Regions from separate parts of the Streptomyces sp. RLB3-17 genome, predicted to be linked through region 2. Evidence: riboswitches for the same ligand, from Rfam matches in the RefSeq annotation. Region 2 holds a riboswitch; the other holds the start of a gene.
The links. A riboswitch is a leader RNA that binds a small molecule or an ion and turns the genes downstream of it on or off. The one in region 2 is predicted to bind cyclic di-AMP.
Positions count from the first base shown of each region.

Region 1: it holds a riboswitch for cyclic di-AMP, as region 2 does, so the genes downstream of both, FNV62_RS43505 (M23 family metallopeptidase) here and FNV62_RS30935 (NlpC/P60 family protein) in region 2, are expected to answer to the same signal.

Region 1 is NZ_CP041610.2:9,669,805-9,684,838, reverse strand. It holds gene FNV62_RS43535 (Glu/Leu/Phe/Val dehydrogenase dimerization domain-containing protein) at 1-126, shown strand, start outside; gene FNV62_RS43530 (hypothetical protein) at 273-692, shown strand; gene FNV62_RS43525 (TetR/AcrR family transcriptional regulator) at 718-1,338, shown strand; gene FNV62_RS43520 (SGNH/GDSL hydrolase family protein) at 1,658-2,443, opposite strand; gene FNV62_RS43515 (DUF6250 domain-containing protein) at 2,587-3,303, opposite strand; gene FNV62_RS43510 (hypothetical protein) at 3,300-4,196, opposite strand; gene FNV62_RS43505 (M23 family metallopeptidase) at 4,438-5,418, opposite strand; cyclic di-AMP (ydaO/yuaA leader) riboswitch at 5,421-5,579, opposite strand; gene FNV62_RS43500 (alpha-galactosidase) at 5,881-7,950, opposite strand; gene FNV62_RS43495 (tyrosine-protein phosphatase) at 8,133-8,930, shown strand; gene FNV62_RS43490 (DUF6126 family protein) at 8,971-9,087, opposite strand; gene FNV62_RS43485 (helix-turn-helix domain-containing protein) at 9,147-9,800, opposite strand; gene FNV62_RS43480 (aspartate aminotransferase family protein) at 9,955-11,355, opposite strand; gene dxs (1-deoxy-D-xylulose-5-phosphate synthase) at 11,352-13,280, opposite strand; gene ispG (flavodoxin-dependent (E)-4-hydroxy-3-methylbut-2-enyl-diphosphate synthase) at 13,309-14,466, opposite strand; gene hpnH (adenosyl-hopene transferase HpnH) at 14,471-15,034, opposite strand, start outside.
Region 2 is NZ_CP041610.2:6,797,527-6,812,560, forward strand. It holds gene FNV62_RS30900 (PspC domain-containing protein) at 1-198, opposite strand, end outside; gene FNV62_RS30905 (ATP-binding protein) at 377-1,666, shown strand; gene FNV62_RS30910 (LuxR C-terminal-related transcriptional regulator) at 1,801-2,520, shown strand; gene FNV62_RS30915 (hypothetical protein) at 2,543-3,175, opposite strand; gene FNV62_RS30920 (NlpC/P60 family protein) at 3,324-4,406, opposite strand; gene FNV62_RS30925 (hypothetical protein) at 4,820-5,173, shown strand; gene FNV62_RS30930 (tellurite resistance/C4-dicarboxylate transporter family protein) at 5,265-6,239, opposite strand; gene FNV62_RS30935 (NlpC/P60 family protein) at 6,335-7,513, opposite strand; cyclic di-AMP (ydaO/yuaA leader) riboswitch at 7,521-7,693, opposite strand; gene pcrA (DNA helicase PcrA) at 8,032-10,572, shown strand; gene FNV62_RS30945 (M23 family metallopeptidase) at 10,668-12,332, opposite strand; gene FNV62_RS30950 (esterase/lipase family protein) at 12,417-13,289, opposite strand; gene FNV62_RS30955 (cobalamin B12-binding domain-containing protein) at 13,745-14,161, shown strand; partial or broken gene FNV62_RS30960 (DUF5691 domain-containing protein) at 14,263-15,034, opposite strand, start outside.

The DNA.
Region 1 (15,034 bases), 2.9 Mb from region 2:
CGCGACCTCATCGACCGGATGCTGGCCCGCGCGGAGGCCGACGGGACGACACCGCGGGCCGCGGCGCACGCCATCGTCGCCGACCGGCTGCCGGTGATCGCGGAGCGGTTCGGCTGGTACCGCTGACGGGCACCCGTCTTTCGGCCCTGCCGTCATTCCCCCCGGGGAATTGAGGCGCGGGGCCGGTGACAGCAGAGTCGGTGGAGCGAGGGCGCGCGAGCGCGAGTGACCGCCCCTCCCCACACGAAGTCCGACTCGTAACGGGAGTATCCATGCCCACCATCGACCCGCAGGACCTGATCGAGCGCTACATCGGCGTCTGGAACGAGCCCGATCCCGAGATCCGCCGCAAGACCGTGGACGAACTCTGGGCTCAGGACGGTCTGCACGTCCTCCAGCCGCCCCAGCAGATGCGGGACACCGCGGTGGGCCTCGGCTTCACCACCGCCGTCCTGGAGGCCCGTGGCCACGACGAACTGCACACGCGCGTGACCCGCGCCCACGACGAATTCGTCGCCCCGGGGACCTATGTCTTCCGGATCCAGGAACCCGCCCAACAGCTGCGGGACGTCATCACGTTCCGCTGGGAGTCCTTCCACACCGGGGAGGGACGGGCCACGGGCGGTGGCCGGGAGTTCCTGGTCCTCGACGAGGACGGCCGCATCCGGTTTGACTACCAGTTCGTCGACTGACCCCGTCGAGCATTAGGGTGACCGCGTGGCGAGGGTGCGGTTGAGCGTGGCGGAACGGCGCGAGGAGTTGCTGCGCGCCGCCATCGAGCAGATCGAGGCGCGGGGCGTGGCGGCGGTGCGGATCGCCGACGTGGCCTCGGTGCTCGGGGTGAGCAACGCGTTGGTGCTGTACCACTTCTCCACCAAGGAGAAGCTGGTCGCCGCCGCGTTCACCTACGCGGCCGAGGACGACCTCGCCCATCTGCGCAAGCTGCTCGGCCGTCGTACGTCGGCGCTGCGCAGGCTGCGCGCCGCCGTGCGCTGGTACGCGCCGACCGGCCAGGCCAAGGGCTGGCGACTGTGGATCGAGGGCTGGGCGGCCGCCCTGCGCGAGCCCGCGCTTCAGGAGGTCACGCGTGATCTCGACAAGCAGTGGAAGGCCGCGATCACCGAGGTGATCGCGGAGGGAGTGGCGGCCGGCGAGTTCACGTGCCCGGATCCCACGGGTTCCGCCCTGCGACTGACGGCGCTGCTCGACGGGCTCGCCGTGCAGATGACCGCCTACACCGGAGCGGTGTCGCGGGCGCGGGCCCAGGAGTGGGTGGACGAAGCGCTCGCCCGGGAACTGGGGCTCGCGCGGGAGGCGTTGACGGCCGCGGTGCGCTGAGGAGCGCGCCGGGGCACATGCCCGGTCGGCTCGGTTCGGCCGTCGCCGCCCCACCGCCCACCCAGCAGGTCGGTGCGGCTGCTGCCGGCCCGCCGCCGGGCCGTCCATCTCGTCGGCTGTCGGCTCACTGCCACCCGATGCGGCTCCGCCCACCGCCGAACCAATGGGGAGGCGTATACGGGGCACGCCCGGCCCGACCCGGCGACGGCCGCCGCGCCGCAAGGCCGCAGGCGCGGCGGCGAGTTCGGCCCGGGTCCGCCTGGCGGCACCCCGTCGAGGCGGGGGCGTCCAAGCCACCGGCACGTCGGAGGCCCGTCGTTCAGGCCACGGACTCGATCCGCATCTTGATGTCGTCCGGCGAGAGGCTGCCCTTGGCGGCCACGTGGTCACCGGAGGACTCCCCGCGCAGTCGGCGCCCGATCCACGGGACGAGGTACTCGCGCGCCCAGTGGATGTCGTCGCGCCGGACCTCGAGCGTGCCGCGGGGCGGCAGCGGAGGCCAGGGCTGGTCGGGATCCGCGGGCACTTCGAGGCCGAGGACCTGACCGGCGCGCAGCGCGACCCGGGTGTGGCCCTCGGGCGAGAGGTGCAGGCGGTCACCGTCCCATGCGCGGCGGTCCTGGATCGTCTTCAGGGACCACAGGTCGAGGACCGGACAGCCGTACCGGTCCGCGATGGCCCTTACGTGCCCGTTGTACGTGGCGATCTTGCCGCGCAGATGCTTCAGCACGGGGACGGTACGGGTGTCGAAGCCGGTCGTCACCAGGACGGTGCCGACGACGGAGGTGAGGTCGGCGACCGCGCGCTCGAAGCGCTCGGCGACCTCGTCGGGGTCGGTACCTGGCCGGATGATGTCGTTGCCGCCCGCGCAGAAGGAGACCAGGTCGGGGGCGAGTTCCTTGGCGTCCCGGAGCTGGTCCCCGACGATCTGGTCGAGCAGCTTTCCGCGTACGGCGAGATTGGTGTAGGTGAAGGAGCCTTCGGGCCGCCGGTCGGCGAGGAGCACCGCGAACCGGTCGGCCCACCCGACGAAGGCCCCGTCGGGGCCGGGGTCGCCGACGCCTTCGGTGAAGCTGTCCCCCACCGCCACGTACGACCCGATCACTGATCTGTTGTCACTCTTCGAATCGTCTGCCACATCGGCCCATGATTCACCTTTCGATGTGAGCTACGCGACCGTAGGAAGGGGTTGACGGGTGGTGAGATAAGCCACTCGTAAAGTGTGATCGAACCCGGAATAAGCCTCTTTCAGGAGTGGTTGAACAGCCGCCACACCTGGAAGCCCTCGATCCGGAAGTGGCTCCATGTGGTCCGGAACGCGAAGTGCCCGCTCGTGTACGGCTGCGGGTCGCCGTAGTCGAAAACGAGCCGTCCGTTGTTCCACCAGCGGACCGTGGAGCCGTCCGAGACGATCCGGACACGGTTCGGCTCGTTGGCCGTGAGCAGCGGCTCCGTGTAGTCGTAGACGAGCGGGCGGACGCCCGGCTCCCCCACGTACCGGCGCAGCCGCGTGGTCGTGTTGGTGTTGGCGCCGTATCCGACGTAGTACGTCTTCAGGTAGTCGTATTCGGCCAGGGCGCCGCCCCGGGGCAAGGCGAAGAGGTCGTCCGGGGAGCGGACGTCGACGGCGTTCCAGAAGTTGTTGAGGTCGGAGACCCGGTCGTTGACGCCGCCCTCGGAGACCGGTGTGGCGGTGTACTCGATGACGTAGGGCCCTTCGAGCCGCTGCTTGAACCAGACCGTCGCACCGCTCGGTACGTCGATCTCCAGGATGCCGTGCGAGGCGGTGACCGTGCCGCCGTCCTGCAGTTCGGTGACCCACTGGCCGAGGCCTCGGCGGAAGCCGTCGTGGGCGATGAGCCGGCCGCGACGGTGGCGCGGCGAGGCGCTCGCGGTGGTGGCCGGGACGAGCGTCGACAGCGCGGCACCGGCGGCGAGGGTCGCGAAGGCTCTGCGGGTGGTCATGAGGTTCCTTCCGTGCGTGCGGTGGTGGTGATGGCGGGCTTCGGCACCCGCCGGGTCTCGGTGCCCAGGCAGTAGTCCGTGTGCGTCGACTGGAGACGGCCGCGCACGGTCCAGCCGAGGCGGTGGGCGGGGTTCCGGGCGAGCCTGTAGATACGGTTCTTCGTCGGTTCGGTGGTGGTGTGCAGGCGCAGCGCGGTGTGGTCACCGGTCTCGGCGAGGACCTCCTCGCGCCAGTCACCGAGGAGGTCGCCGTAGAACGGGGTCGCGTTGCGGGGGCCGGAGGTCCAGTACTCGTAGCGGGGGTGGCGGGGGTCGATGTCGGCGGCGCTGCCCCGGCCGACGTCGAGGTCGGATGCGCTCGTCGGTTCGGCCGGGTGCTCGCCGGTCACCAGGCGCTGACCGGTGTCGGCGTCGTAGTGGTACCAGGGCAACCTCGATACGCCGCCCGGTTCGGACCGCTCCGGCGGAATCTCGGCGTAGCCCCGCGCGAAGTCGAGCGCCGCCGAACTCGGCTCCCGCTCATGGCCGTTGACGAGGGCACGCACGGTGTGGGTGCCGGTGCCCCGGCCGTCGTCCTGGTACGTGGTCGACCGCGTGACCGGCGCCCCGTTGAGCCGCCGTCCGCCCTTGTACACGTTGAACGCGATCGCGTCCCCGGTGGGGGTACCCCCTGTTCGAGCGGGGCCGAGAACTTGGGGGAGGGCGTACTCCGTGCCGAGTAACCGCCGGCTCAGGAAGGTGCCCTCGCCCGAGGGGACGGCGACCGGGCCGCGGTCCAGGTTCTCCACGATCCGGCGCGGCGGCGGACGCCGTTCGGTGGCGTGCGAGGGCGCGGCGACCGGACCGGCCGGCAGCGCGGCGGTGGTGACGACGCCGAGTCTTCGAGGTCTCACGATGGCGTGCTCCTTGCGGTGGCGACGACGGCCGCGATGCCGTCGCCGAAGACGCAGAAAGCGCTTACGGAGATCACTGTGGAGCCACTCGCGCACCGTGTCGAGACCTCGTGCGCCGGTGCCACAAGACCGCAATGTGCCGATCATGAAAGGACCGCGCCGGGACGCGTGGAGAAGAACCGAGGGCCGGACCCCGCGATCGCGGGGTCCGGCCCTCCAAGACGTGAGAGGCGCGGCGGCGTCAGCCGACGGCGACACCGTGCGCGCGCAGGTACGCGACCGGGTCCACGTCCGAGCCGTAGTTCGGGGTGGTGCGGATCTCGAAGTGCAGGTGCGGACCGGTGACGTTGCCGGTCGCACCGGAGAGGCCGATCTGCTGGCTCTCGGTCACGGTCTGGCCGGCCGAGACGGACAGGGCGGACAGGTGGGCGTACTGCGAGTACCGGCCGTCGGCGTGCTGGATGACGACCTGGTTGCCGTACGCGCCGCCCCAACCGGCCGACACGACGGTGCCGGCGGCGACGGCCTTGACGGTGGTGCCGGTCGGGACCACGAAGTCCACGCCGGTGTGGTAGCCGCTGGACCACATGCTGCCGGCGACCTTGTAGCCGGTGCCGATGGTGGCGCCCTCCACCGGCAGGGTGTAACCGGTGTTGGTGGCGGCGCCGGTGGCCCGGGGTGCGGCGGCCTGGGACTTGGGCGCGTCCGCCGCGCCGGACGACCCGGTGGCCGACCGCGCCGACGATCGCGTGGACGTCTTGGCGGACGACTGCGTGAACGACTCGGTCGACGGCTTGGCGTCGTCGGTCGACACGGCCCTCTCGCCGATCGTGAGCTTCAGGCCGGGGTGGATCAGCGAGGGGTCGCTGCCGATGGCCTGGCGGTTGTCGGAGTAGAGCTTCTGCCAGCCGCCGCTGAGGTGCTGCCGCTCGGCGATCCTGGCGAGCCAGTCGCCGACCTTCACCGAATAGGTCTTCACCGAGGCCGTGGAGGTTGTCGCGGTCTTTTCCGAAACCGTCGCGGACTTTTGAGAAACCGTCGCGGCGGAAATCGTCGCGGTCTTTTCCGGAGTGGACGAAATCGCGGCCGTAGGCGTCATGGCATGGGCACCGGCGGCCCCCATCAGCGGCAGCGCGAGGGCGGCGCCACCGGTTCCGGCCACGGCGATCGAGCGGGAGAAGCGCTGGGACTTGGGTCGGCGATGCTTACCCTTCGCGGGCATGAAGAATTCCTCTCCGGCGCCTGCGAGGTGAGCTGTCGGGTGCGGGCTGGAGATGCCCGGCCACGCGGCTGCGCGGCTATACCCCTAGCCGTTCCGGAGACCGGAACAGGCGTGGTACCTGTGGGTCCCCCGCTCCTGCCGGTTACCGGTGGGTGTGCGGATACCGGGCGGCGGCAGGATTGGGCGTCCGTCCGGATTGAGGGCGAACGTAGGCGAGATGGGGGCGCATCGCCAACCATGTGGCTTTTCAGTGCGCGTGCCTTTCTTGATCCATGCCGGAATTCCGGTCACCCTCCGTGGACAATGATCTCCCCCGCCTCTCAACCCGCCTGGAAATTCAGGCGGATCGAGAAAGCGGGCCCGCAACGCATCGTCACGAATATGACGCTGCTCACGCACGCCACACCACGGTCCCTTATTCCAGGTCCAGTTGGAATTAAGGCATTAATAAGGACAGAACGCTCACATGCGACGCAGTCGGATAACTGCCGCATCGAAGTCCCCGCGCAGCCCCGTCCGCAACCCGTGATGCAACAGCACCGCACCTCGGTGCACTTCACCCGTTTCACGGCATTCGTACGCCGCGCTCGGATCGAGCCCGCGCAACCGGAGCGGGGCGACCGGCTCGCCGTGACGCTGGGCCTGGAGCAGGGCGAGGACGACGGTCTCGTCGCCGTGGACGTACTGCACCGCACTCAGCCCGCCCTCCGGAGGCCGCAGTCGGTAGAGGTCGCCGCGCTGCACGACCGGCCGGATCTCCTTGTAGAGGTCCACCCACTCCCGCGCCTCGACGAGCTCCGCCTCGCTCCAGTCGGCCAGGTCGCCGCCGACCCCGAGTACCCCGGCCATGGCGCTCACGAACCGGAAGCGCAGCGAGCTGATCCGACCGTTGAGCTGCGCGTTCGGACTGTCCGTGACCCAGGCGGCCATGATCCGGGCCGGGTGGATCTGGCTGAAGCCGTGCTGGATGGCGAGCCGGTCGAGCGGGTCGGTGTTGTCGGAGGTCCACACCTGGTCCGTACGCGCCATGACGCCGAGGTCGATCCGGCCGCCACCGCCCGAGCAGGACTCGAAGGCGACCCCGGGATGCTCCGCACGCAGCCGGTCCAGGAGCCCGTACAGAGCCTCCACGTGCTCGACCCACAGCTTCTGGGGGTACGGCTCACCGGGCCAACCGGCGTCCGTGAAGCAGCGGTTGAAGTCCCACTTCACATAGTCGATCGGAGCGCTCGAGAGCAGACTGTCGAGCTGCTCCCACAGGTACTCCTGGACATCCGGGCGGGCGAGGTTGAGTACGAGTTGGTTGCGGAACTCCGTCCTGGTCCGCCCCGGCTGGAACTGCACCCAGTCGGGGTGCGCGCGGTACAGCTCACTGTCCGGATTCACCATCTCCGGCTCGACCCAGATCCCGAACTGCATGCCGAGCGCGTGCACGTCGTCGGCGAGCGGCTTCAGCCCCTGCGGGAAGCGGTCCGGATTGGGGGTCCAGTCGCCGAGCCCGGCGCGGTCGCTCGTCCGCGCACCGAACCAGCCGTCGTCGACGACGAAGAGCTCGACGCCCATCTCCGCGGCCCGCCGGGCCAGCTCCCGCTGCCGTTCCTCGGAGATGTCGAAGTGGGTGGCCTCCCAGGAGTTGAAGAGCACCGGCCGGTCCTGGTCCGCGTCCGGGATCACGAACGCCCGCTGGTACGCGTGCCAGGTCCGGCTCGCCGCGCCGAAGCCGCCGTCGCTCCACAGCCCCGCGAAGACGGGGGTGGTGAACGACTCCCCCGGCTCCAGACGCAACAGTCCGGAGTCGTCGTACCCCGCGCCGCCGGAGATCTGCACGCGCGCGTCGGGGAGTTGGGCCACGCAGATGCGCCACGAGCCCGACCAGCCGAGCGCGCACGCGTAGACCTCGCCGCTCTCCTCACTCGCCCCGCTGTCCAGCGCGACCCACGGCAGGTGCTGGTGACCGGTGTGCCCGCGGCGGCTGCCGATGACCTTCTCACCGTAGGTGAGGGGGGAGCGCGCGAGCCGGGACTCGGCCGCCCACCGCCCGTGCAGCTGGGAGAGGCGCCATCCGTCGCGCTCGGGCAGCGTCCAGGTCGCGGAGTCCGCGCGCAGCAGCTCCAGGGAAGGTCCTTCGTTGGCCAGGGTCACCCAGCGCTCGACGACGTCGCCGCGCATCCGGTAGTGCAAGGTGATGCCGAGCCCGTCGTCCGCGAAGCGCAGCCGCAGTTCGTCGCCGTCGGCCTCGTACGCCCCGAAACGCCATTCGGTGCCGCGCCGCTCCCGCGTCCGCACGGACAGCGCCGGACGTACGAAGCGGGGGCCGCCCTCGACGGGATACTCCTCGCGCCCGTCGAGCCGGGACTCGAAGGGCCGGTACGGCGGGCCGGGCAGGGCGGCCAGCGATTCGGCGTCCGCGAGGGTGATCCGTGGCCCCCAGTGGAGATGGAGCAGTTCGTCGGGGTCGGTCAGCCGTAGTGCGTAGCTGCTCGTGGGACCCGAGAGAAGCCACGTACGACCATCTTCGCCGATTTCGATCATCAAACCCTCACAGATTCGAACATCCGCACTCAATCACCAACATCATCAACGGCGTCTCACCCGGGAGGCAACGGCTGTGGACAACTTCATTGCCTGAGGAACCCATGTCGTATCGTCGAAAGCGCGATTCCCGTCGGCGAGCGTCGCCGAGCAGCGCCGGCGGTCCAATGGGAGGAGCCCCCGTGACGCAGCAGGTCCCGTCGACCGAGCCGGAACTGGCCGGAGTGCGCAACTTCCGAGACGTGGGCGGCCTGCCCACCGTGGACGGTCGGCGAGTGCGCTACGGACGGCTGTTCCGCAGTGGCCATCTCGCGCACGCCACTGAGGAGGACGCCGCGTTCCTCTCCTCTCTCGGACTGCACACGATCTTCGACTTCCGCAATGCCGCGGACCAGAAGCTGGAGGGGCCGGACGTCGAGCTGCCGGGTGTACGGAACGTGAATCTTCCGCTCACCGACCCCGCCGACGGCAGCGAGTTCTGGAAGATGGTCCGCGACGGCGACGTCGAACAGTTGCGCGGGCACCTCGGCGACGGCAAGGCGGCGAACCGGATGATCGGTTCCTACCGCACGATCGTCAAGGAGCGCACGGCCGAGCACTCGCACGTGCTGCACGCCCTGGCCGAGGACAGCGTGCCCGCGCTGATGCACTGCGCGGCGGGCAAGGACCGCGCGGGCCTCTCCATAGCCGTGACGCTCCTCGCCCTCGACGTTGAGCGCGACGCGATCGTGGCCGACTACCTGGAGTCGAACGCGACCCACCGCCGCTACAAGGTGCGCCGCAACGGCTCCTCGGAAGCGGCCCGCTCCCCCGAGGTCATGGAGCTGCTCAGCCCGCTGTTCGACGCCCGCGCCGAGTATCTGACCGCGGCCTTCGAGACGATCGAGGAGACCTGGGGCGGCATCGACGCCTACCTGGAGCGGGGACTGGGAGTCACGCCCGAGCAGCGGGAGCGGCTGCGCGAGCGCCTGCTGGACTGAACCCTGGCGGCCTGAAGCCTGGGCTCCTGAACCCTGTGGGTTACTGGTTCTGCCCGCCCAGCTCGAACAGCAGATAGATGAAGGCCGCGAAGAGGTGGCCGACGGCGATGTAGATGAAGAGGCGTACCCACAGGGCGCGCGGGAACTTCTCGACCATGCGCCGCCGAGTGGCGGGGTCGGCGGATTCCGTCGGCTCCGGGGGTTGCGTGGATTCCGTCATGACAGCTCTCCCATGGTCGGGTGTCCTGCCGCCGGGCCGAGGCACAGCGCGGCGGTGGGGCTCTGCAGCAGGGTGTGTACGAAGAGGAGTTCGGCCCCCGACTGATCGGCGGCCGCGATGCGGTGCGGGGTCAGCGAGTCGAAGTGCGCGCTGTCCCCGGGCGCGAGCACCTGGGCGGTGTCCCCGAGGCGCAGCCGCAGCCGCCCCTGGAGGACGTAGAGCCACTCCTCGCCGGGGTGGACGCGCACGATGTCGCCCTGCGAGCCGTAGGGGACGTGCACCCGCAGGGCCTGCATTCCGCGGCCCGGGGCACCGGCCTGCCAGTAGGTCCAGCCGCCCGCCTTGGTCGGCTCCATGTCGGCGGCCCGGACGATCGCGTCCCGTTCGGCGACCGTCTCGCCCAGCAGCTCCGAGACCGTCGTACCGTAGATACGAGCGAGTGCGAGCAGCATCGGCAGCGAGGGCTGGCGCTGTCCCGTCTCCAGGCGGGAGAGGTGGGCGGCCGAAAGGCCGGCGGCGCGGGCCGCGGCCTCCAGGGTCAGCGAGGCCCGGCGGCGCAGCGCACGCAGCTGCGGTGCGACGGCGGGCAGCGCCTCGGCTGCTGCGGACTCGGGCGGCGTGGCGGCCGCCCCCGACTCGACAGGGCTCATGCCCTCCATTGAGCCGCACCATTGCCTCTCGGGCAAATTTCTTGCCCCAGAGGCAAAACCACCGGCCCTGGCCGAGGCGGGCCCTTGCTCCGAGCCCGTCCCGATCCAGGAGGGCCCTTGCTCCGAGCCCGCGCCGCCTCTTCGTGCCGCAGGGCTAGCGGTTCGCGACCGCCTGCTTGACCAGGGTTTTTCCGAAGTCCCACATCAGGCCGCCGCCGCTGTGCGCGTCGTCCATCACGGCGGTGAAGGCCTCCACGAACCGGTCCACGTCCCGTTCGCCGATGATCAGCGGCGGGATCAGCTTGATCACCTCCAGGTGGTCGCCGGAGACCTGGGTGAGGATGCGGTGCCGCTGGAGCAGCGGGACGACGACCATCTGCGCGAACAGGCCCTTGCGCGCGGCCTGCAGCATGGTCCAACGACTGCGCAGCTTGAGCGACTTGGGCCGACCGAACTCGATGCCGATCATCAGGCCCCGGCCGCGTACGTCGCTCAGCAGCTCGTACTTGTCGATGAGCGCCGCGAGCCGGGACCTGAGTTGTTCTCCCGTGGCCCGGGCGTTCGCGACGATCTGTTCGTTCTCCATCACGGAGAGCACGGCGAGGCCCGCCGCCATGGCCTGCGCGTTCGAGCCGAAGCTCGCCGAGTGCACGAGGACCCGGTCCATGGACGAGTAGACCTTCTTGAAGATCCAGTCCCTGCCGAGCGTCGCGCCGACCGGCACATAGCCGCCGGACAGCGCCTTCGCCACGCACACCAGGTCCGGTTCGACGCCCTCCTCGTGCTGGTAGGCGTAGAAGTCCCCGGTCCGCCCGAGGCCCGTCTGCACCTCGTCCGCGATGAGCAGCGCCTTGTGCCGGTGCAGCAGCTCCTGCGCGGCACGCAGATATCCGGGTGGGGCCTCGTGCACGCCCTTGCCCTGGATGGGCTCGACGATCAGCCCGGCGACATCCCCCTTCTTCAGCTCCCGGGCCAGAGCGTCCAGGTCACCGAGCGGAACGGCGGTGTCGGGCAGCAGCGGGGCGAAGCCGTCGCGGAAGCCGTCCTCGCCGTTGACGGACAGCGAGCCGGTGGTCAGCCCGTGGAAGGCGTGGGAGCAGTAGAGGATCCTCGGCCTCCCGGTCGCGTACCGGGCGAACTTGAGCGCGGTCTCCACCGCCTCCGTACCGCTGTTGCCGAAGAACACCCGCTCCAGGTGGGGACTGTGGGCGAGCAGCCTCTCGGCGAGGAGCCCGGGCAGCGGCTGGCAGTCGAAGCGGGTGAGGTCGGCGAGTGAGGCGTCCAGGACGTCGTGCAGCGCCTTGCGGACGACGGGGTGGTGGCGGCCCAGGCCCATCACCCCGAACCCGGCGAGCATGTCCAGGTAGTCGTTGCCGTCCGCGTCCCAGAAGTGCGCGCCCTCGGCCCGCTCGTACACCTTGTCGAAGCCGATGGTGTGCAGCATGCGCGGGAGCTGGTGGTTCAGGTACTTGGTGTGCAGCTCGTAGCGCTCGGCTCCGCGCTCGGCGAGGAGCGCGCCGAGGTCGAACTCCCCCTTCTCCGCAGGGTCGGTCATTCCTGTTTCTCCTTGGACAACTCATCCTCGAACGGCGCGTCCTTCGACAGCGCGTCCTTGACGGCCAGACCGGCGCTGATCCGCCCGGCGATCTCGACGGGCGTGAGACCTATGTCGGCCAGCACCTCCCCGCGCTTGGCGTGCGCGAGGAACTGCTCGGGGATGCCGAAGCGCCGTACGGGCACGTCGACCTCGGCGTCCCCGAGCGCCAGCGCGACCGCCGCGCCGACGCCGGCCGCCCGGCTGTTGTCCTCGACGACCGCGACGAGCCGGTGCTCGGCGGCGAGGCCGGGCAGCGCCGGGTCGACGGGTTTGACCCAGCGCGGGTCGACGACCGTGCAGCCGACCCCACGGGCCTCCAGCAGCTCGGCCGCCTGGAGGCAGACCGGCGCCATCACGCCGACGGCCACCAGGAGGACCTGCGGGGTGTCGTCGGAGCGGTGCAGGACGTCGAGCCCGCCCAGGTGGTCGACCGCCGGGATCGCGGGGCCCACCGACTCCTTCGGGAAGCGGATCAGCGTCGGCGCGTCGTCGACGGCGACCGCCTCCCGCAGCTGGGCCCGCAGCTGGTCGGCGTCGCGCGGCGCGGCGATCCTCAGGCCCGGCACGACCTGGAGGATCGACATGTCCCACATGCCGTTGTGCGAGGCCCCGTCGACGCCGGTGACCCCCGCCCGGTCGAGCACGAAGGTCACTCCGCAGCGGTGCAGCGCGACGTCCATGAGGAGCTGGTCGAAGGCCCGGTTGAGGAAGGTCGCGTAGACGGCGACGACCGGATGGAGACCGCCGGTGGCGAGCCCGGCCGCCGACACCGTGGCGTGCTGTTCGGCGATCCCGACGTCCCACACCCGGTCGGGGAACCGTTCGGCGAACTTCCCGAGCCCCACCGGGTGCAGCATGGCCGCCGTGATCGCCACGACGTCGTCCCGCTCCTCGCCGATCCGGAGGATCTCGTCCCCGAACACCGAGGTCCAGGACGGCCCGCCCGAGGGCGCGAGCGGCTCGCACGTCAGCGGATCCATCACACCGACCGTGTGGAAGTGGTCCTCCTCGTGCGCGAGCGCGGGCTCGTAACCGCGCCCCTTCTCGGTCAGGCAGTGCACCAGCACCGGCCCGTGGAACCGTTTCGCCCGGCGCAGCGCGGACTCCACGGCCCCGACGTCGTGCCCGTCGATCGGCCCGACGTACTTGAGCCCGAGGTCCTCGAACATGCCCTGCGGCGCGAAGGCGTCCTTGAACCCCTTCTTCGCGCCGTGCAGCGACTCGTAGAGGGTGTGTCCGACGACGGGGGTGCGCAGCAGTACGTCCTTGCCCCAGGCGAGGACCTTCTCGTAACTGTCGGTCGTCCGCAGGGTCGCGAGGTGGTTGGCGAGACCACCGATGGTCGGCGCGTACGAGCGTTCGTTGTCGTTGACGACGATGATCAGCGGGCGGTCCTTGGCGGCGGCGATGTTGTTCAGCGCCTCCCACGCCATGCCGCCGGTCAGCGCGCCGTCGCCGATGACCGCGACGACATGGCCCTTCTCGCCCTGCACCTGACGGGCCTTGGCGAGCCCGTCCGCCCAGCCGAGCGCCGTGGAGGCGTGGCTGTTCTCGATGATGTCGTGCTCGGACTCCTCGCGCGAGGGATAGCCGGACAGGCCGCCCTTTCCGCGCAGCTTGGAGAAGTCCTGGCGTCCCGTCAGCAGCTTGTGTACGTAGCTCTGGTGGCCGGTGTCCCACAGGATGCGGTCGACGGGTGACTCGAAGACCCGGTGGAGCGCGATGGAGAGTTCCACCACCCCCAGATTGGGTCCGAGGTGACCGCCGGTCCTGGCCACCGCGTGCACCAGGAACTCCCTGATCTCTTCCGCCAGTTCACCGACGTCCACCTCGGACAGCGCCTTCAGGTCGCGTGGTCCCCGGATGCTCTCCAGAATCGTCACGCTCGGGCCCCCTCTCGGTCCGTGCTGATCAGCTCACGGTGACGGCGGGTTCGCCGGAGGCGACGCCGTCCTTCTCCATCTGCTCGGCGATCTTCATCGCTTCCTCGATGAGGGTCTCGACGATCTTCGACTCGGGCACGGTCTTGATGACCTCGCCCTTGACGAAGATCTGCCCCTTGCCGTTGCCGGAGGCGACCCCCAGGTCCGCCTCCCGCGCCTCGCCGGGGCCGTTGACGACGCAGCCCATGACCGCGACGCGCAACGGGACCTCCATCCCCTCCAGACCGGCCGTGACCTCGTCGGCCAGCTTGTAGACGTCCACCTGGGCGCGTCCGCAGGACGGACACGAGACGATCTCCAGGCGGCGCTGCTTCAGGTTCAGCGACTCCAGGATCTGGAGTCCGACCTTGACCTCCTCGGCGGGCGGGGCGCTCAGGGAGACCCGGATGGTGTCCCCGATGCCCTCACTGAGCAGCGCCCCGAAGGCGACGGCGGACTTGATCGTGCCCTGGAACGCCGGGCCGGCCTCCGTCACACCGAGGTGCAGCGGGTAGTCGCACTGGGCGGCGAGCTGCCGGTAGGCGTTGACCATCACCACCGGGTCGTTGTGCTTCACCGAGATCTTGATGTCCCGGAACCCGTGCTCCTCGAAGAGGGACGCCTCCCACAGCGCCGACTCGACCAGCGCCTCGGGGGTCGCCTTGCCGTACTTCTGCAGCAGCCGCCGGTCGAGCGACCCGGCGTTGACCCCGATCCGGATCGGGGTCCCGGCGTCCGAGGCGGCCCGTGCGATCTCGCGGACCTTGTCGTCGAACTGCTTGATGTTGCCCGGGTTCACCCGCACCGCCGCACAGCCCGCGTCGATGGCCGCGAACACGTACTTGGGCTGGAAGTGGATGTCCGCGATCACCGGGATCTGGGACTTGCGGGCGATGGTCGCGAGGGCGTCCGCGTCGTCCTGCGTGGGGCAGGCGACGCGCACGATCTGGCAGCCGGACGCGGTGAGTTCCGCGATCTGTTGCAGGGTGGCGCCGATGTCCGACGTACGCGTCGTCGTCATCGACTGCACCGAAACGGGTGCTCCGCCCCCGACCGCCACCGTTCCGACCTGGATCCGCCGCGACACACGGCGTTCGGCGATCGGTCGGACCGGCACCTCGGGGAGGCCCAAGGAAACGGCGGTCATGTCGTCACCCGCGGCTTTCCGTGAAGGTCTCGCGGGCGGCGCGCAGCGACTCCTTGAGGGAGCCCATCGTGGCGAGGACGGCGGTCGGCTCGTAGCCGCAGTGCGCCATGCAGTTCGCGCACCGCTCGTCCTTGCCGCGCCCGTAGGAGTCCCAGTCGGTTTCCTCCAGGAGCTGCTTGTACGTCTGCACGTACCCGTCGCTCATCAGGTAGCAGGGCCGCTGCCAGCCGAAGAGCGAGTAGCTGGGGATCGCCCACGCGGTGCACGGGAAGTCGACCTTGCCTTCCAGGAAGTCCAGGAAGAGCGGGCTCTGGTTGAGCCGCCAGCGGCGCCGGTTGCCGCCCGCGAAGGCCTTCTTGAACAGCTCCCGGGTCTGCTGGACGCCCAGGAAGTGCTCCTGGTCGGGCGCCTTCTCGTAGGCGTAGGCGGGCGAGAGCATCATCTCGTCCACCTTCAGGTCGTCATTGAGGAAGTTGAGGACCTCGATGACGGTCTGCGGGGTGTCGGTGTTGAAGAAGGTCGAGTTGGTGGTGACCCGGAAGCCGCGCCGCTTGGCCTCCTTGATGGC
Region 2 (15,034 bases):
GGGCGCCGGCGGCTCCCCGTGCGCGCGCGGCTCCTCACCTGTCGCGCCCGGCGCTCCCGCACCCTCCGCGGCTCCCGCGGAGCCCGTGGCGGTGCCCACGGAGGGCGCAGCGGCGTCCCGCGGCCCGGCACCCGATGGCGGGGCGCCCGGGCCGGGGCCGGGATCCGGCTCCGCTGCCGCGTGCTGCTGATCTGTCATGTGTCCATGGTGACGGGCGGGAAGGCCCGGCGGCAGTCGGGACGACCCTGGCCGAACCCTGATATCGGCCCTGACGGGGTCGGAGGGAACCGTTCGAGCACCAATCTCTCGAAGATCAGGGGAGTCTCGGGGGTCGACCCTGATGCTCCCGCCCTCCGCCCGTGTGAACATCGATGGCATGCCGGAAGCCGCAGCAGTGCCCCTCGACGACCCGCGGCCCCCGCGCAAGCTCTACCGCAGCAGCGACGGACGCTGGCTCGGGGGCGTGGCGCGAGGGCTCGCCGGGCATCTCGGGCTGCCCGTGATCTGGGTGCGGCTGGTGTTCGTCGGCCTGTTCATGGCGGACGGCCTCGGGGCGCTGCTCTATGCCGCGTTCTGGTTCTTCGTGCCGCTCGGCGTCGGCGGCGTCGACTCCGGGCGCACCCCGGCCTTCACCACCGAGACCGCCCCCGACGGCCGCCGCAGACTCGTGGCCCGCAAGCCGGACCGGGGCCAGATGGTCGCCCTGCTCCTCATGGTCGTCGTGGCCATGGTCTTCGTCGGCAATGTGAATCTCGGCGGTGGGGCAAGGGCCTATCTCTGGCCGACCGTTCTCGTCGGCGCGGGCGTCGCCCTGGTCTGGCGCCAGGCGGACAACGCGCGGCGGGCCCGCTGGGTCGAGGTCGGCCGCCGTCGTCGTACGCTCACGCTGCTGCGCTCCGCGGCCGGTGTCCTGCTCGTCACCGCGGGCGTCTCCGGAATATTCGTGCTGCAGGGCTCGGCGGCCCACCTCGGGTCGGTCCTCCAGGCGGCACTCGCGGTCCTGGTCGGCACGGCGCTCCTCGCCGGCCCGTATCTCGTGCGCATGACCCAGGACCTCTCCGAGGAGCGCCTGATGCGCATCCGCGCCCAGGAGCGGGCCGAGGTCGCCGCCCACGTCCACGACTCGGTGCTGCACACCCTGACCTTGATCCAGCGCAACGCGGAGAACGCGAACGAGGTGCGCCGGCTCGCCCGCGCCCAGGAGCGCGACCTGCGCGCCTGGCTCTACAAACCGGAGGGCACCGGCAAGGACGAGGCGGACGAGCCGACGACCCTGGCCGAGGCGGTCCGTCGCAACGCGGCCGAGGTCGAGGACAAGCACGGCGTCCCCATCGAGGTCGTCGTCGTGGGCGACTGCCCGCTCGACGAGGGCCTGACCGCACAGATGCAGGCCGCACGCGAAGCGATGGTGAACGCCGCCAAGTACGGTGGCGAGGGCGGCGCCGTACAGGTCTACGCCGAAGTCGAGGGCAGGACGGTCTTCGTGTCCGTCCGCGACCGCGGTCCCGGCTTCGACCTCGACGGGATACCCGCCGACCGCATGGGCGTTAGAGAATCGATCATCGGCCGCATGGAGCGCAACGGCGGCACGGCGCGACTGCGCGCGGTGCCGGACGGCGGCACGGAGGTCGAGCTGGAGATGGAAAGGGCGGAGAAGACGTCATGAGCGACGTGAACGGACCGACCGGGCAGACCCCGGCATCGAACGGGCCGGAGGATGCCGCCGTGGGTACGGCCGGGGCCGGGGCTGAGGCCGCGACCGGGTCGGCCGCCGGATCGGCCGCCGAGTCCGTCGCCGGTGTGGGCGCGCCCACGGGTGCGACCGCTGTCGGCCCCCACACGACTGCCGCCGCGGGCGGACGCCGTGTGCGGGTCGTGCTCGTCGACGACCACCGCATGTTCCGTACGGGAGTGCAGGCCGAGATCGGAGAGACCGAGCGGACCGGCGTCGAGGTGGTCGGCGAGGCCGCGGACGTCGACCAGGCGGTCACGGTCATCACGGCCACCCGGCCCGAGGTCGTCCTGCTCGACGTCCATCTGCCCGGCGGCGGCGGTGTCGAAGTGCTGCGCCGCTGCGCCCCGTTGATGGCCGACGCCCGCCAGCCGGTCCGTTTCCTCGCGCTCTCCGTGTCGGACGCCGCGGAGGACGTCATCGGTGTGATCCGCGGCGGCGCCCGTGGCTACGTCACCAAGACCATCACCGGCACGGACCTGGTGGACTCCATCTTCCGCGTCCAGGACGGCGACGCGGTCTTCTCGCCCCGCCTGGCCGGATTCGTCCTGGACGCGTTCGCCTCCACCGACGCCCCGCCCGTCGACGAGGACCTCGACCGTCTCACCCAGCGCGAGCGCGAGGTCCTGCGTCTCATCGCCCGCGGCTACGCCTACAAGGAGATCGCCAAGCAGCTGTTCATCTCGGTGAAGACGGTCGAGTCGCACGTCTCGGCGGTCCTCAGGAAGCTCCAGCTGTCCAACCGCCACGAGCTGACCCGATGGGCCACCGCGCGTCGGCTGGTCTAGCCGATCGCGTCGAGAGGGTTGGCTACCGGTGTTCCGCGTCGGTCGCCCGGCCCAGTATCCGTAGCGCCCAGCGGTAGTGACGTACGGCCTTCACGATGCCGATGAGGCCGGTCAGCCACAGGATCAGGCCGATGCCCATGCCCTGGACGACATCGCTGTACAGGGGGTGGCCGGGCTCGGCCCGCGCCGCCGCCGTGAAGGACGTCCAGGCACCGATCGCGCAGACGCCGAGCGAGGAGAGCAGCCAGAAGAGGCTGAGGCCGGGGGAGCGGAGCCGGGAGTCGGTCGCGGGGTGCCGGTCCAACTCGGACCAGGCGTCCAGCAGTCGGTGTATGTGGTGGTCCCGGCGCACGGAGAGGGCGACGGCGACGACGGTCGGGGCGAGCGCGGCGAGGCCGAGCAGGGCGAAGAGCGGGCCCAGGACGAAACCGGTGGGGTCGCGCTGCTCGAGTTGTCGCAGCGGCAGCACCAGAAGAGCCCAGCCGATGATCGCCGCGAGCGCCAGCAGCCAGAGCAGCAGCACCCGGTGCACCCCGAGGCTCCGCCTGCGCAGCTCCTCCAGCGCCCGCCCCCGGTCGGCCAGCAGCGCGGCACGGTCCGGCCAGGTCCTGATGTGCGCGGGCGGCGGCGGAGGCGGCAGCAGAGAGCCGGGCATCAGAACCTCTCGGACGACGGAGCGACGACGGAGCGACGACGGAACGACGACGGGACGACGGAGCGATAACGACGGAAACAGAGTCCGCGCCGACGCTACCGTGATCCACTTCTCCGTCCGCACCACACCGCGGTCGCCCCCGCGTCTTTCACGCCACTCGGGTGGCCCCCGCGAACGGCATCTCGTCGACCGGCGCCAGCCGTACGGGCGCCGAAGGGTTCGGGGCGTGGATCATCTGGCCGTTTCCGACGTAGATGCCCACATGGCTGATTCCCGAGTAGAAGAACACCAGGTCGCCGGGGCGGAGTTCGGACCGTGAGACCCGGTGTCCGGCGTTGATCTGCGCGTACGTCGTGCGCGGCAGCGAGATGCCCGCGGCACGGTACGCGGCCTGGGCCAGGCCCGAGCAGTCGAAGGCGTCGGGCCCGGTGGCGCCCCAGACGTAGGGGCTCCCGAGCTTCCCGTAGGCGTACGCGACAGCCTCCGCCGCACGCGAGTTGGGTGCCGCGACGGAGCCGGGTGACGACACCGGGCCGAGGTCCCGCACGGCGGAGCGCGAGGCGCGCTGCCCGGCGCTTCCCGTACCCCCGGCCGCTCCCAGGTCGCCGAGCTGCGCGCGCTGCTCGTCGGTGAGCCGCGACAGCAGCTGCCGCGCCGTGTCCAGCTTCCCGGTGATCGTCTTCTTGGCCCGCTTCAGCTCCGCCTGACGCGACTTGAGCGAGGCCAGCTCGACATGCGCGGCCCCGCGCAGCTGCTCGATCTCCCGCAACTGCTTGCGCACCCGGGCCACGGCCTCCGCCTGCCGGCTGCCGGCCCGCTCGGCGAACGCGGCCCCTTCCAGATACTGGTCGGGGTTGTCGGAGAGCGCGAGTTGCAGCGCGGGGTCCAGGCCTCCGCTGCGGTACTGCGCGGCGGCGATCGAACCCAGCGCCTCCCGAGCCGTGTTGAGCCGGTCCTCCTTGCGCGCCGCCTCGTCGCGCAGCGCGTTCAGCCGCTGCTCCGCCTTGTCGGCCTTGTCCTTCGCGCCGTCGTACTTCTGGGTGGCGACCTCCGCCTCCTCGTACAACTTGTCCACCTTGGCCTTCACCTGTGCCGGCGACAGCTGCGGGTCCGCGTGCCCCGTCCCGTCGAAGCCCGTCGCCGTGGCCGCGCCCGCGAGGGCGATGGTCGCGGCGGTGCGGGCCGTGTTTCCACCGAGCGAGCGCTGTCTGGGCTTTCGGTGCGCTGCCACGAGGGCCCACATCCTTCCCGGGGGACTTTCCTACGACCGCCGGGGACGAGCGCGGTCTGCGGGGGACACGTCCGGCGGCGGCCCACACAGGGGGAGCGGGCCGCCGCCGGACCTTTCTCGGCGGTGGTGTCCGGCTGCCGCCCCTGGCCCGGGCGGCGGTGGGGAGCCGGCCACCTGGTGGAGGACGCTAAACCTGAGAGTGATGTCCCGGTAACGTCATGTACGGAAGTGGCACCACTGGATCGCGGGGCGACCGTATGTGACCGTGATCCTGGCCCGACGGGGTCGACTTCACGCGGTGTGATGACCGATGGGGCGGTTCCGGGACAATCGGTGGTTCCCAGGTGGTACGGGTCTACAGGGGGTGGGCCGGTGACAAGAGGGGTCAGGGCCGCCGATTAGGCTCCGGCCCCATGGACGTACTCATCCATCTCTTCGTCGGCCTGCACATCATCGGCATCGCCTCGCTCCTCGGCGGTTTCCTCACCCAGATGAAGGCGATGGGCCAGGGCACCGCCCGGTTCGTCCCCGCCATGCTGCACGGCGCGCTGACCATGCTGGTCACGGGCATCGCACTCGTCGGCCTCAACCAGGCCGACGACCACTCGGTCAACACCATCAAGATCGGCGTGAAGCTCGCCCTGCTGATCGTGATCCTCGGACTCGTCTATGTGAAGCGGGACGACGAGAAGGTGGACAAGGGCCTGTTCGGGCTCGTAGGGCTGCTCACGACCGCGAACATCTTCATCGCGGTGCTCTGGACCTGACGACCCCCCGAAGGCCCCCACGGACGGCTACGGCGCTTCCGGACAGCGTTACGGATGCCCGACCGCTACGGCTCCCGCGGGCGCCCGACCGCTACGGCTCCCGCGGACGCCTGACCGCTACGGCCGCCACCGCCAGCCACGCCGCGACCGAGATCCACAGCAGCACCTGCCCGAGCCCCCTGAGCCGGCCGACGCCGATGGCGGCCGCGACCGACAGCGTCGCCACCGCCGTCATCCCGAGCGGGAACACGGTCGCCCAGCGCAGCACGTCGTAGCGCGGTCGGGGCCACAGGGCCTCCGCCACGGCCAGCACGCAGTACGTGCCGAGGACGAGCACGAGCAGCGCCTCGGTCACCCAGCGCAGCACGCCGTTGTCGTCGTCGTTCCACAGGTAGATGTTCGCCTGGTAGGCGAGGATCAGCTTCGACCCCGCCAGCGCCGAGATGGCGAGCGCGCCGCCCGCGACCCACTGGTCCCCGGCGCCCGTGGCGACCTCGCGGTAGTCGAAGTAGAACAGCGCCATCGTGTAGAGCAGGAGCCCCAGCCAGAACAGCACCAGCGCGGTGTGCGCGAGCCAGTCCGTGTGCGTCGCGGGGGCGAGCGTCGCGCCCAGCACCGCGAGCCCCTGCGTGGCCACACAGCCGAGGAACACCGCTCCGGGCATACGGGGCCGCCATTGCCGTACGACCAGGAGGAGCAGCCCCGGCCAGAGTGCCGCGGACAGGGCGAGCAGGGCCTCGGCCGGCACCTCCCAGCCCAGCGTGACCAGCCGCGTGCCGAGCACGGTGGTCGCCGCGACCGCGGTGAGCGCGCTCGGTGTACCGGCCTCCGTCAGCCACCGTTCCCGTTCCCGCAGCAGCCGTACGACGAAGGCCGCGGCGAGCCCGAGCCAGCCGACGGCCGCGAGGACCAGCACGACCCGGGACAGGATCTCGTAGCCGGTCTGCTCCAGCCCGATCGAGATGATGCCGGTGGCCAGGATCGCGGCTCCGGCGCCCGGCGGGCTCTGCGCCCACCAGGTGCGCAGGCCGGTCCACCGGGCGCCGGGCGGGGAGATGGCTGACATGGGCCCGATGCTAAGGACCTTCGAGCGGGTTGGCGGCGGGCCACGCGCGCGTGGAGCTCGATGAGCCCCACGCGCGCGTGCCGGGCGTCGAGGCGTTAGGCCGGACGCACCACGCTGTGGATGATCGACTCGCCGCCGTAGAAGATCGACTCCTCGCGGACGTACGCGCCCGGCTTGGGGGCGTGGATCATCATGCCGTTGCCGACGTAGAGGCCGACATGGCTGATGTCGTCGTAGAAGAAGACGAGGTCACCGGGCTTGATGTCGGAGAGCGGGACCGTCGTGCCCACGTTGACCTGGTCCCAGGTGGTGCGCGGGAGATCGACGCCGGCGGTCTTCCAGGCGGCCTGGGTGAGGCCGGAGCAGTCGTAGGAGCCGGGCCCGGTCGCGCCCCAGACGTACGGCTTGCCGACCTGGGCGCGGGCGAAGGCGAGGGCCTTGTCGGCCTTGGCGGTGTACGAGGAGTCGGTGGCCGAACTCCCGGCGGTCCCGGTGGTCCCGGTGGTGGCGGTGGTCCCGGTGGTCGTCTGCTGCTGGGCGGCTGCCTCCTGGGCCTTCTTCTCCGCCGCGGCCTGCTGCTGCGCCAGCTCGGCCGCCTTGCGGTCGGCCGCTTCCTGCTTCTTCTTCTCGATCGCCGCGAGTCGCGCCTTCTCCTCGGCGGTCAGCTTCGAGAGCAGGTCGCGCGCCTCGGCGAGCTTGCGCTGCACGTCGGCCTTGGACGTCCTCAGCGCGCTCTGCGTCGTGGTGAGCGTCTGCAGGCTCTGGGAGGCCTCCGCGCGCTTCTTGGTGGTGGCGGCCTGCTCGGTGATGTAGTCGTCGACGGCCACCTTCTGGCGGCTGGTCAGACGGCTCATCAGCTGGGTCTGGTCGAAGTAGTCCTGCGGATTGTCGGCCAGCAGGAGGGTCGCGGTGTCGGGGGCGGAGGCGCCGGTGCGGTACTGCGCCGCGGCGAACGAACCCAGCTCGTCGCGCGCGGTGTTGAGCTTCTCGGTGCGCTGGGCCACGTCGTCGAGGAGGGAGTCGACGCGCTTGCGCTGCTGCGCGGTCTTCTCCCTGGTCGCGTTGTACTTCTCGGTCGCCGCCTCGGCCTGGTGGTAGAGGTCGTCGACCTTCTTCTCGACCTCTTCGATGCTCGGCTTGGAGTCGGCCGAGGGCGCGGCGTTCGCCGTCTGGGAGAGCAGGGCCACGGAGGTGAGGGCCGCCGTGGCGAGGGCGGGGGTCCGTATACCCGCTATGCGCGTACCCGTAGGACTCCACTTGCGATGCGACGCCAAGAGAGGCGACTCCTTCCGTCTTCCGCCTACCGAGTTAGCTGTCGGGTTCGGGCGGGTGATTCCGGAAGGTTTGCCCTACGGTCCTTGTCCCAGCGGACAGTTGGACCGATTCACCCCAAGGTCGGTTGGGTCCCCGGCTCCGGCTGCCGTACGGCGCACCGGACTCGGCGGAGGCCGCACGGCCCGGCGATGTTCGCCGGTTGGGTCGAGCGGCCTGCCCGGCACGCTAGCCAACTCATAAGTGTTCTGTGAAGTTTGATGTGCGATATGCCCGATACTTTTTTGTGACCTTGATCCTGGGGGCCATTGATCCGGACCGACTGTGGCTGACCGTAATGAAACGATCCTGAACGGTGACGGCGTCCGCGGCGGAAAGAGTGGCGGAAAGGGATCAGGTGCGGTCACGGAAAGGGATCATGCGCGGTCGTGGAAAGAGATCATGCGCGGTCGCGGAAAAACCGGTCGGGTTTCCAGGGTGGCCGCGGGTTGTCAGTGGGGCCGCCTAGACTCGGAGAGCGATGAGCAGCCTCTTTGATGACAGCTTTCTGGCGGACCTCCAGCCTTCCGGGGCCCACGAGGAAGAGCCTCCGCCGCCGCCCGAGGACGGGGCGCCGGAGCCGCTTCCGGACGACCTGTTCGGCGGCAGCTTCGACGTGCCCGCGAGCCGGGACGCCTACTACCGCGACGGCGCGCACCGCCCCGCCGTGGACCCGGCGGCCCTGCTGGACGGGCTGAACGAGAACCAGCGCGCGGCCGTGGTGCACTCCGGCTCCCCGCTGCTCATCGTGGCCGGCGCGGGCTCCGGCAAGACCCGGGTGCTCACCCACCGCATCGCCCATCTGCTGGGCGAGCGCCATGTCCACCCCGGCCAGATCCTCGCGATCACCTTCACGAACAAGGCCGCGGGCGAGATGAAGGAGCGCGTCGAGCAGCTCGTCGGCCCGCGCGCGAACGCGATGTGGGTGATGACCTTCCACAGCGCGTGTGTGCGGATCCTGCGCCGGGAGAGCAAGAAGCTCGGCTTCACCTCCTCGTTCTCGATCTACGACGCCGCCGACAGCAAGCGGCTGATGGCGCTCGTCTGCCGTGATCTGGATCTCGATCCCAAGCGCTTCCCGCCCAAGTCCTTCAGCGCCAAGATCTCGAACCTGAAGAACGAGCTGATCGACGAGGAGGACTTCGCAGCGCAGGCCGCCGACGGCTTCGAGAAGACCCTCGCCCAGGCCTACGCGATGTACCAGTCGCGGCTGCGCGAGGCCAACGCGCTCGACTTCGACGACCTGATCATGACCACGGTCAACCTGCTGCGCGCCTTCCCGGACGTCGCCGAGCACTACCGGCGCCGCTTCCGCCACGTCCTGGTCGACGAGTACCAGGACACGAACCACGCGCAGTACGCCCTGGTCAGGGAGCTCGTCGGCCCGGCCGCCGGTGACCGGCCCGAGGACGTGCCGCCCGCCGAGGGCGAGCTCGAGCCCGCCGAGCTGTGCGTCGTGGGCGACGCCGACCAGTCGATCTACGCCTTCCGCGGGGCGACCATCCGCAACATCCTCCAGTTCGAGGAGGACTACCCGGACGCGACGACGATCCTGCTGGAGCAGAACTACCGCTCCACCCAGACGATCCTGACCGCCGCGAACGCGGTCATCGAGCGCAACGAGTCCCGCCGCCCCAAGAACCTGTGGACCAACGCGGGCGCCGGTTCGAACATCACCGGCTATGTCGCCGACACCGAGCACGACGAGGCCCAGTTCGTCGCCGACGAGATAGACCGTCTCACCGACGCGGGCGACGCCAGGGCGGGCGACGTCGCCGTGTTCTACCGGACGAACGCCCAGTCCCGTGTCTTCGAAGAGGTGTTCATCCGCGTCGGCCTGCCCTACAAGGTCGTCGGCGGCGTCCGCTTCTACGAGCGCAAGGAGGTCCGGGACGTCCTCGCGTACCTCAGGGTCCTGGCCAACCCCGAGGACTCGGTCCCGCTGCGCCGCATTCTGAACGTTCCCAAGCGCGGCATCGGCGAGCGCGCCGAGGCCATGATCGACGCGCTCTCGCAGCGCGAGAAGATCAGCTTCCCGCAGGCGCTGCGCCGCGTCGACGAGGCGTACGGGATGGCGGCGCGGTCGACGAACGCCGTGAAGCGGTTCAACACGCTCATGGAGGACCTCCGCACGATCGTCGAGTCCGGCGCGGGCCCGGCGACCGTCCTGGAGGCGGTCCTCGAGCGCACCGGCTACCTCGCCGAGCTGCAGGCCTCGACCGACCCGCAGGACGAGACCCGGATCGAGAACCTTCAGGAGCTCGCCGCCGTGGCCCTGGAGTTCGAGCAGGAGACCGGCGAGAGCGAGGGCGAAGGCACGGGGGCGGGCGCTGCTGCGGGTGCGGCTGCTGCTGGTGCGACGTCCGGTGGGCTCTCCGCGTTCCTGGAGCGTGTCGCGCTCGTCGCCGACTCCGACCAGATCCCGGACGAGGAGGACGGCAACGGCGTCATCACGCTGATGACCCTCCACACCGCCAAGGGCCTGGAGTTCCCGGTCGTCTTCCTCACCGGCATGGAGGACGGCGTCTTCCCGCACATGCGCGCGCTGGGACAGGTCAAGGAACTGGAGGAGGAGCGGCGCCTCGCGTACGTCGGCATCACGCGCGCGCGGGAGCGGCTGTACCTCACCCGCTCGTCCATGCGCAGCGCCTGGGGCCAGCCCTCGTACAACCCGCCGTCCCGTTTCCTGGAGGAGATCCCGGAGACGCACCTGGAGTGGAAGCGCACCGGCGCGACCGCTCCCATGCCCTCGGGGCCCGTCTCCGGTGTGGCCGCCTCACTGTCGTCCTCGCGTTCGCGGTCCGCGGCGTCCGGCGCCTCCGGCTTCGCGACACGCCGCGGGATCTCCGAGAAGCCGGTGGTCTCGCTCGCGGTCGGCGACCGGGTCACCCATGACCAGTTCGGCCTGGGCACCGTGGTCGGCGTGAAGGGGACGGGTGCGAACGCGGAGGCGACGGTCGACTTCGGCGAGGCGAAGCCGAAGCGGTTGCTGCTGCGGTACGCGCCGGTGGAGAAGCTGTAGTCCTACGGGACGGCAGCTCGGAACTCGGCGACGGCGTTCGGTCACGTCGCCGAGTGAGGGGCCGGTGGGTTACATCGGGCCCGAGGCCCCGTGGGTCACGTCGGGTCCAGGCCGTGGCTGCGCAGCCACGGCAGCGGGTCGATCGCCGAGCCGCCCGCGGGGCGGACCTCGAAGTGCAGGTGCGGACCGGTCGAGTTGCCGGAGTTCCCGGAGAACGCGATCTGCTCCCCGGCCTTCACGACCGTCCCCGACGGCACCTTGTAGCTGGAGAGGTGGCAGTACCAGGTCTCCGTGCCGTCCATCGCGGTGACGATCGCCATGTTCCCGTACGCGCTGTTCCACTGCGTCCGTACGGTCCCGTCGGTCGCGGCCATCACCGGCGTGCCGTACGACACCGGGAAGTCGATGCCCGTGTGCACGGACATCCAGTTGATGCCGGCCTGGCCGAAGTAGGCGCTGAGGCCCTTCTGCGTGACCGGGAGCACGAATTTCGGCCGCAGCCGCTCCTTGCGGGCCGCTTCCGCCGCCGCCTTCTGCTTGTCGGCGGCCTGCTGCGCCTTGAGGTCGATACGTTCCTGTGTCCGGCTGGCCCGGTCGGCGAAGTCGTCCGCGCCCGCGGAGAGGCTCTGGAGCTGGGTGTCCAGTTTGTTGTTGGCGGCCGACGGCTTCACCGCGGTCCCGTCGGACGCGCTGAGGGTCGTGTTGTCCTTGCTGTCGTTCCCGCCGATGGTGCCCACGGAGGCGGCGGCGATCCCCGCGACCCCCATCACACAGGCCGAGGGCACCGCGACGGTCAGCAAGGCGGAACGCTTCGCCGGGCTGCGCCGCCGGGAACGGGACCCGGACCGGTTCGCGGGGCGGGGGACCGGAGTGACCTCTTCCATGTCCTCCAGCAGCGGCGCGTCCTGCGCGTCACCGACGTCCTCGAACTCGTCCTCCGCGGCGCCGGATTCCTCGTACGACACCTGCTCGAAGGTCGAGGTCGCCTGCTGGTCGAAGGGCCGGTCGAAGGTCTGGTCGTCCACGTCGGACTCGGACACCGGCTGATGCTCGTAGGCCTCGGCGGCGAGCTGCTGCTCGTACGACTCGGCCTGCTGGTGCTGCTCGTACCCGTCGTACGGGTCGTGTTCGCCCGCGGTGTTCCACTGCGTGGCGTCGTACGCGCCCGTCTCCTGGGTGTGCGCGGTCCACTGCTGGGCCTGGCCGGTCTGTTCGGCCTGGAGCCAGGCGGCCGCGTCCCACTGACCGGTGCCCTCGGGGCCCGGGTGCTGCGCGGGGATGTCGGCGAGCTGCTGGTACCCGCTCGCCCAGGCGGTCGTGTCGTAGGCACCCGTGTCGTACGCGGCCTGGTGCTGTGCGGCGTACGGGTCGTAGTGCGGCATCTGGTGGCTGCCGGTGCTCCACTGCGTGGCGTCGTACGAACCCGTGCCGTCGCCGCCCGACATGTCGCCGAAGAGAGGGTCGGCCGCGAAGGTCGAGGTCTCGAAGTTTCCGGTCGCGTAGGTACCGGTGGTGGCGTAGCCGTCGTACGAGGTGAAGTCGCCGTACTGGGCTTCCTGGCCACCGTACGACGCATAGGGCGCCGCGGCGGCATCGGAGGCCGGAGCCGGGGGCGTTACGGTCCCCGACGGGTGACGGTCGTTCACCAACTTCTCTTTCGCCTCGACAACAGGGGCTGGCAGAGCAGTGCGGTGACTGTACCCGGCGGTACGCGGGCGCGACAATCTTCCGCAGGTTTCCTCCACTCGGGAAACGGGCATTCGGCCGTGTTTCGGGGGAGGGCGGGCACGGCTTTGGCCTGGCGTTCGATTGCCGTTCGATGTTGAGGGTGTTCCGTGGAGGCGTTACGCCACTGTCAGACCCCCGGTTTCGGCGGCGGGCGCGGCGACGGGACGGGCCTGTGTCTCCTCGAAGTCGAGTGCCTGCCGTATCCCGGCGGCGACCGCGGGGTGGACGGGCAGGGCGAGATGTCCGATTCCGCTCACTTGGACGCTCTGTGCGAGCAGGTCCGGGTGGTCGATGGAGGCGGTCTCCAGTGGGTCCATCAGATGGTCGAGGTCGCTCCAGAAGCTCACGAACTGCGTACGGCAGTCGGGCGCGGGCTTGCGCAGCTCCTCGATCACCTCGGAACCCGGCCGCATCTGACGGACGATCGGGTGCGCGTTCATCAGCGGAATGACCTTCGTGCCCGCGTGCGGCGTGCCGAGCGTGACCAGGGTGCGGACGCGCAGGTCCCCGCCGAGGCGCTGGACGTAGTAGCGCGCTATCAGTCCGCCGAGGCTGTGCCCCACTATGTCCACTTGATCGCGCCCGGTGCGCTCGCAGATGTCCTCTATGTGTCGCCCGAGCAGCTCCGCGGCGGCGCGGATGTCGTTCGTCAGCGGCGAGTAGTTGAGCGACTCGATGTGCTGCCTGCCGTGCTGGGCGAGGTTGCGGCGTAACAGCACGAAGACCGAACGGTTGTCGATGAAGCCGTGCAGCAGCACGACCGGCGGCTTGGTCCCGGTGGGCAGCCGGGGCGCGTCGGGCGGGGGGAGCGCGGGGGTGCCGCGGCGCTCCTGGGTGATGCCGGACGGATAGAGGAGGAGGTGTCCGGCGAGGATGGCGATCTCCAGGGCCGTCGCCTTCAACAGGGCCACCGAGAGCCCGGTCAGTCGGCTGGGCAGCAGGCGCTGACGGAGAGGGAGAAAGGGCAACTCAGCCCCGGTGACCTTCATGGCCGACCTCCAGTCGGCACGCAGCGGGACCGCTCTGTCCCCCGTGTGCCCTCGTGGAAAGCCGCGGTGGTGGTACCGGTGGCGATGGCGTGGGCGGTTGCCGACGGTGCGTCCGTGGCGTGTGGTGCGCCGGTGACGCGACGGGATTCCCTGCCGTCGTGCTCCCGCCGGTGCGCCGCACCGCCGTCGCTCCTCCGTGATGCGACGGTGGTGCTGCCACCCGCTGGCGGCTCTCCTTGCGCAGGCTCCGGCCACGGCCCGCGCGTCGCAGATCCCTGCGGCGCGTGTGCCGCAGTGACGCGGAGCGGTGCGCGGCGAATGTGTCCCACCGTGTGATTTCCCCCTCGGTCTTCAGCGGGAAACTGCGGTTTGCACGGATCTGACGATAACGTTCGTTCACTTCCCCTGCCGGTGCGGTGCGGGGCGGTCGATGAAGTCCGTTCATGGAGGCAGTGATGGGTGTGGCAGCCGGTCCGATCCGCGTGGTGGTGGCCAAGCCGGGGCTCGACGGCCACGATCGCGGGGCCAAGGTGATCGCGCGAGCGCTGCGCGACGCCGGTATGGAGGTCATCTACACCGGGCTCCACCAGACCCCGGAGCAGATCGTCGACACCGCGATCCAGGAGGACGCCGACGCGATCGGCCTCTCGATCCTCTCCGGCGCCCACAACACACTGTTCGCCGCGGTCATCGATCTCCTCAAGGAGCGCGACGCGGAGGACATCAAGGTCTTCGGCGGCGGGATCATTCCCGAGGCGGACATCGCGCCGCTCAAGGAGAAGGGCGTCGCCGAGATCTTCACGCCGGGCGCGACGACCACGTCGATCGTGGAGTGGGTCCGGGCGAACGTGCGCCAGCCGGCCGGCGCGTAGCACCTCTCCGGCGGACGTGCGGTCCCCATCGCTCGTGGGGCGGCCGCGGGTGGGTGGGGACTGGAGGTGCAGTTCCCCGTGCCCCTCGAGGGGCGCTCCTGTCAGTGTGGTTGCGCCCCATCCAGCTCCGAGGACATCACCGCGCGCAGACGCAGGGTGGTGACGAGACGCTGGAAGGCCTCCGCCCAGTAGCCACCGGCACCGGGCGCCGCGTTCTCCGGCTCGTCGGCGACCGCCGTGAGTCCCTCCAGCCGCCCCGCCTCCGCCGGATCCAGGCACCGCTCGGCCAGCCCCATCACCCCACTGAAGCTCCATGGATAACTCCCCGCGTCCCGCGCGATATTGAGCGCGTCGACCACCGCCCGCCCCAGGGGCCCCGCCCACGGCACCGCGCAGACCCCGAGCAGCTGGAACGCCTCGGACAAACCGTGCGTGGCGATGAACCCCGCCACCCACTCGGCCCGCTCGGCTGAGCCCAGCGTGGCGAGCAGTTTCGACCGCTCCGCCAGCGACACCGCTCCCGGCCCGCCGGCCTCCGGAGCCGACGGCGCGCCGAGCAGAGCCCGGGACCAGCCCGGGTCCCGCTGCCGTACCGCCGCCCGGCACCACGCGGCATGCAGCTCGCTCTGCCAGTCGTCCGCCACCGGAAGCGCCACGATCTCCTCCGGCGTACGTCCGCCGAGCCGTCGCGACCATGTCCCGAGCGGCGCTGCTTCGACCAACTGGCCCAGCCACCACGACCGTTCCCCTCGTCCCGCCGGAGCTTTCGGTACAACACCGTCGCGCTCCATGCTCGCGTCGCACTCGTGCGGCGCCTCGACGACGATCGAGGGTGTGCCCCGCGTCCGGTCGACGGCCACGCAGGTGCCGGCC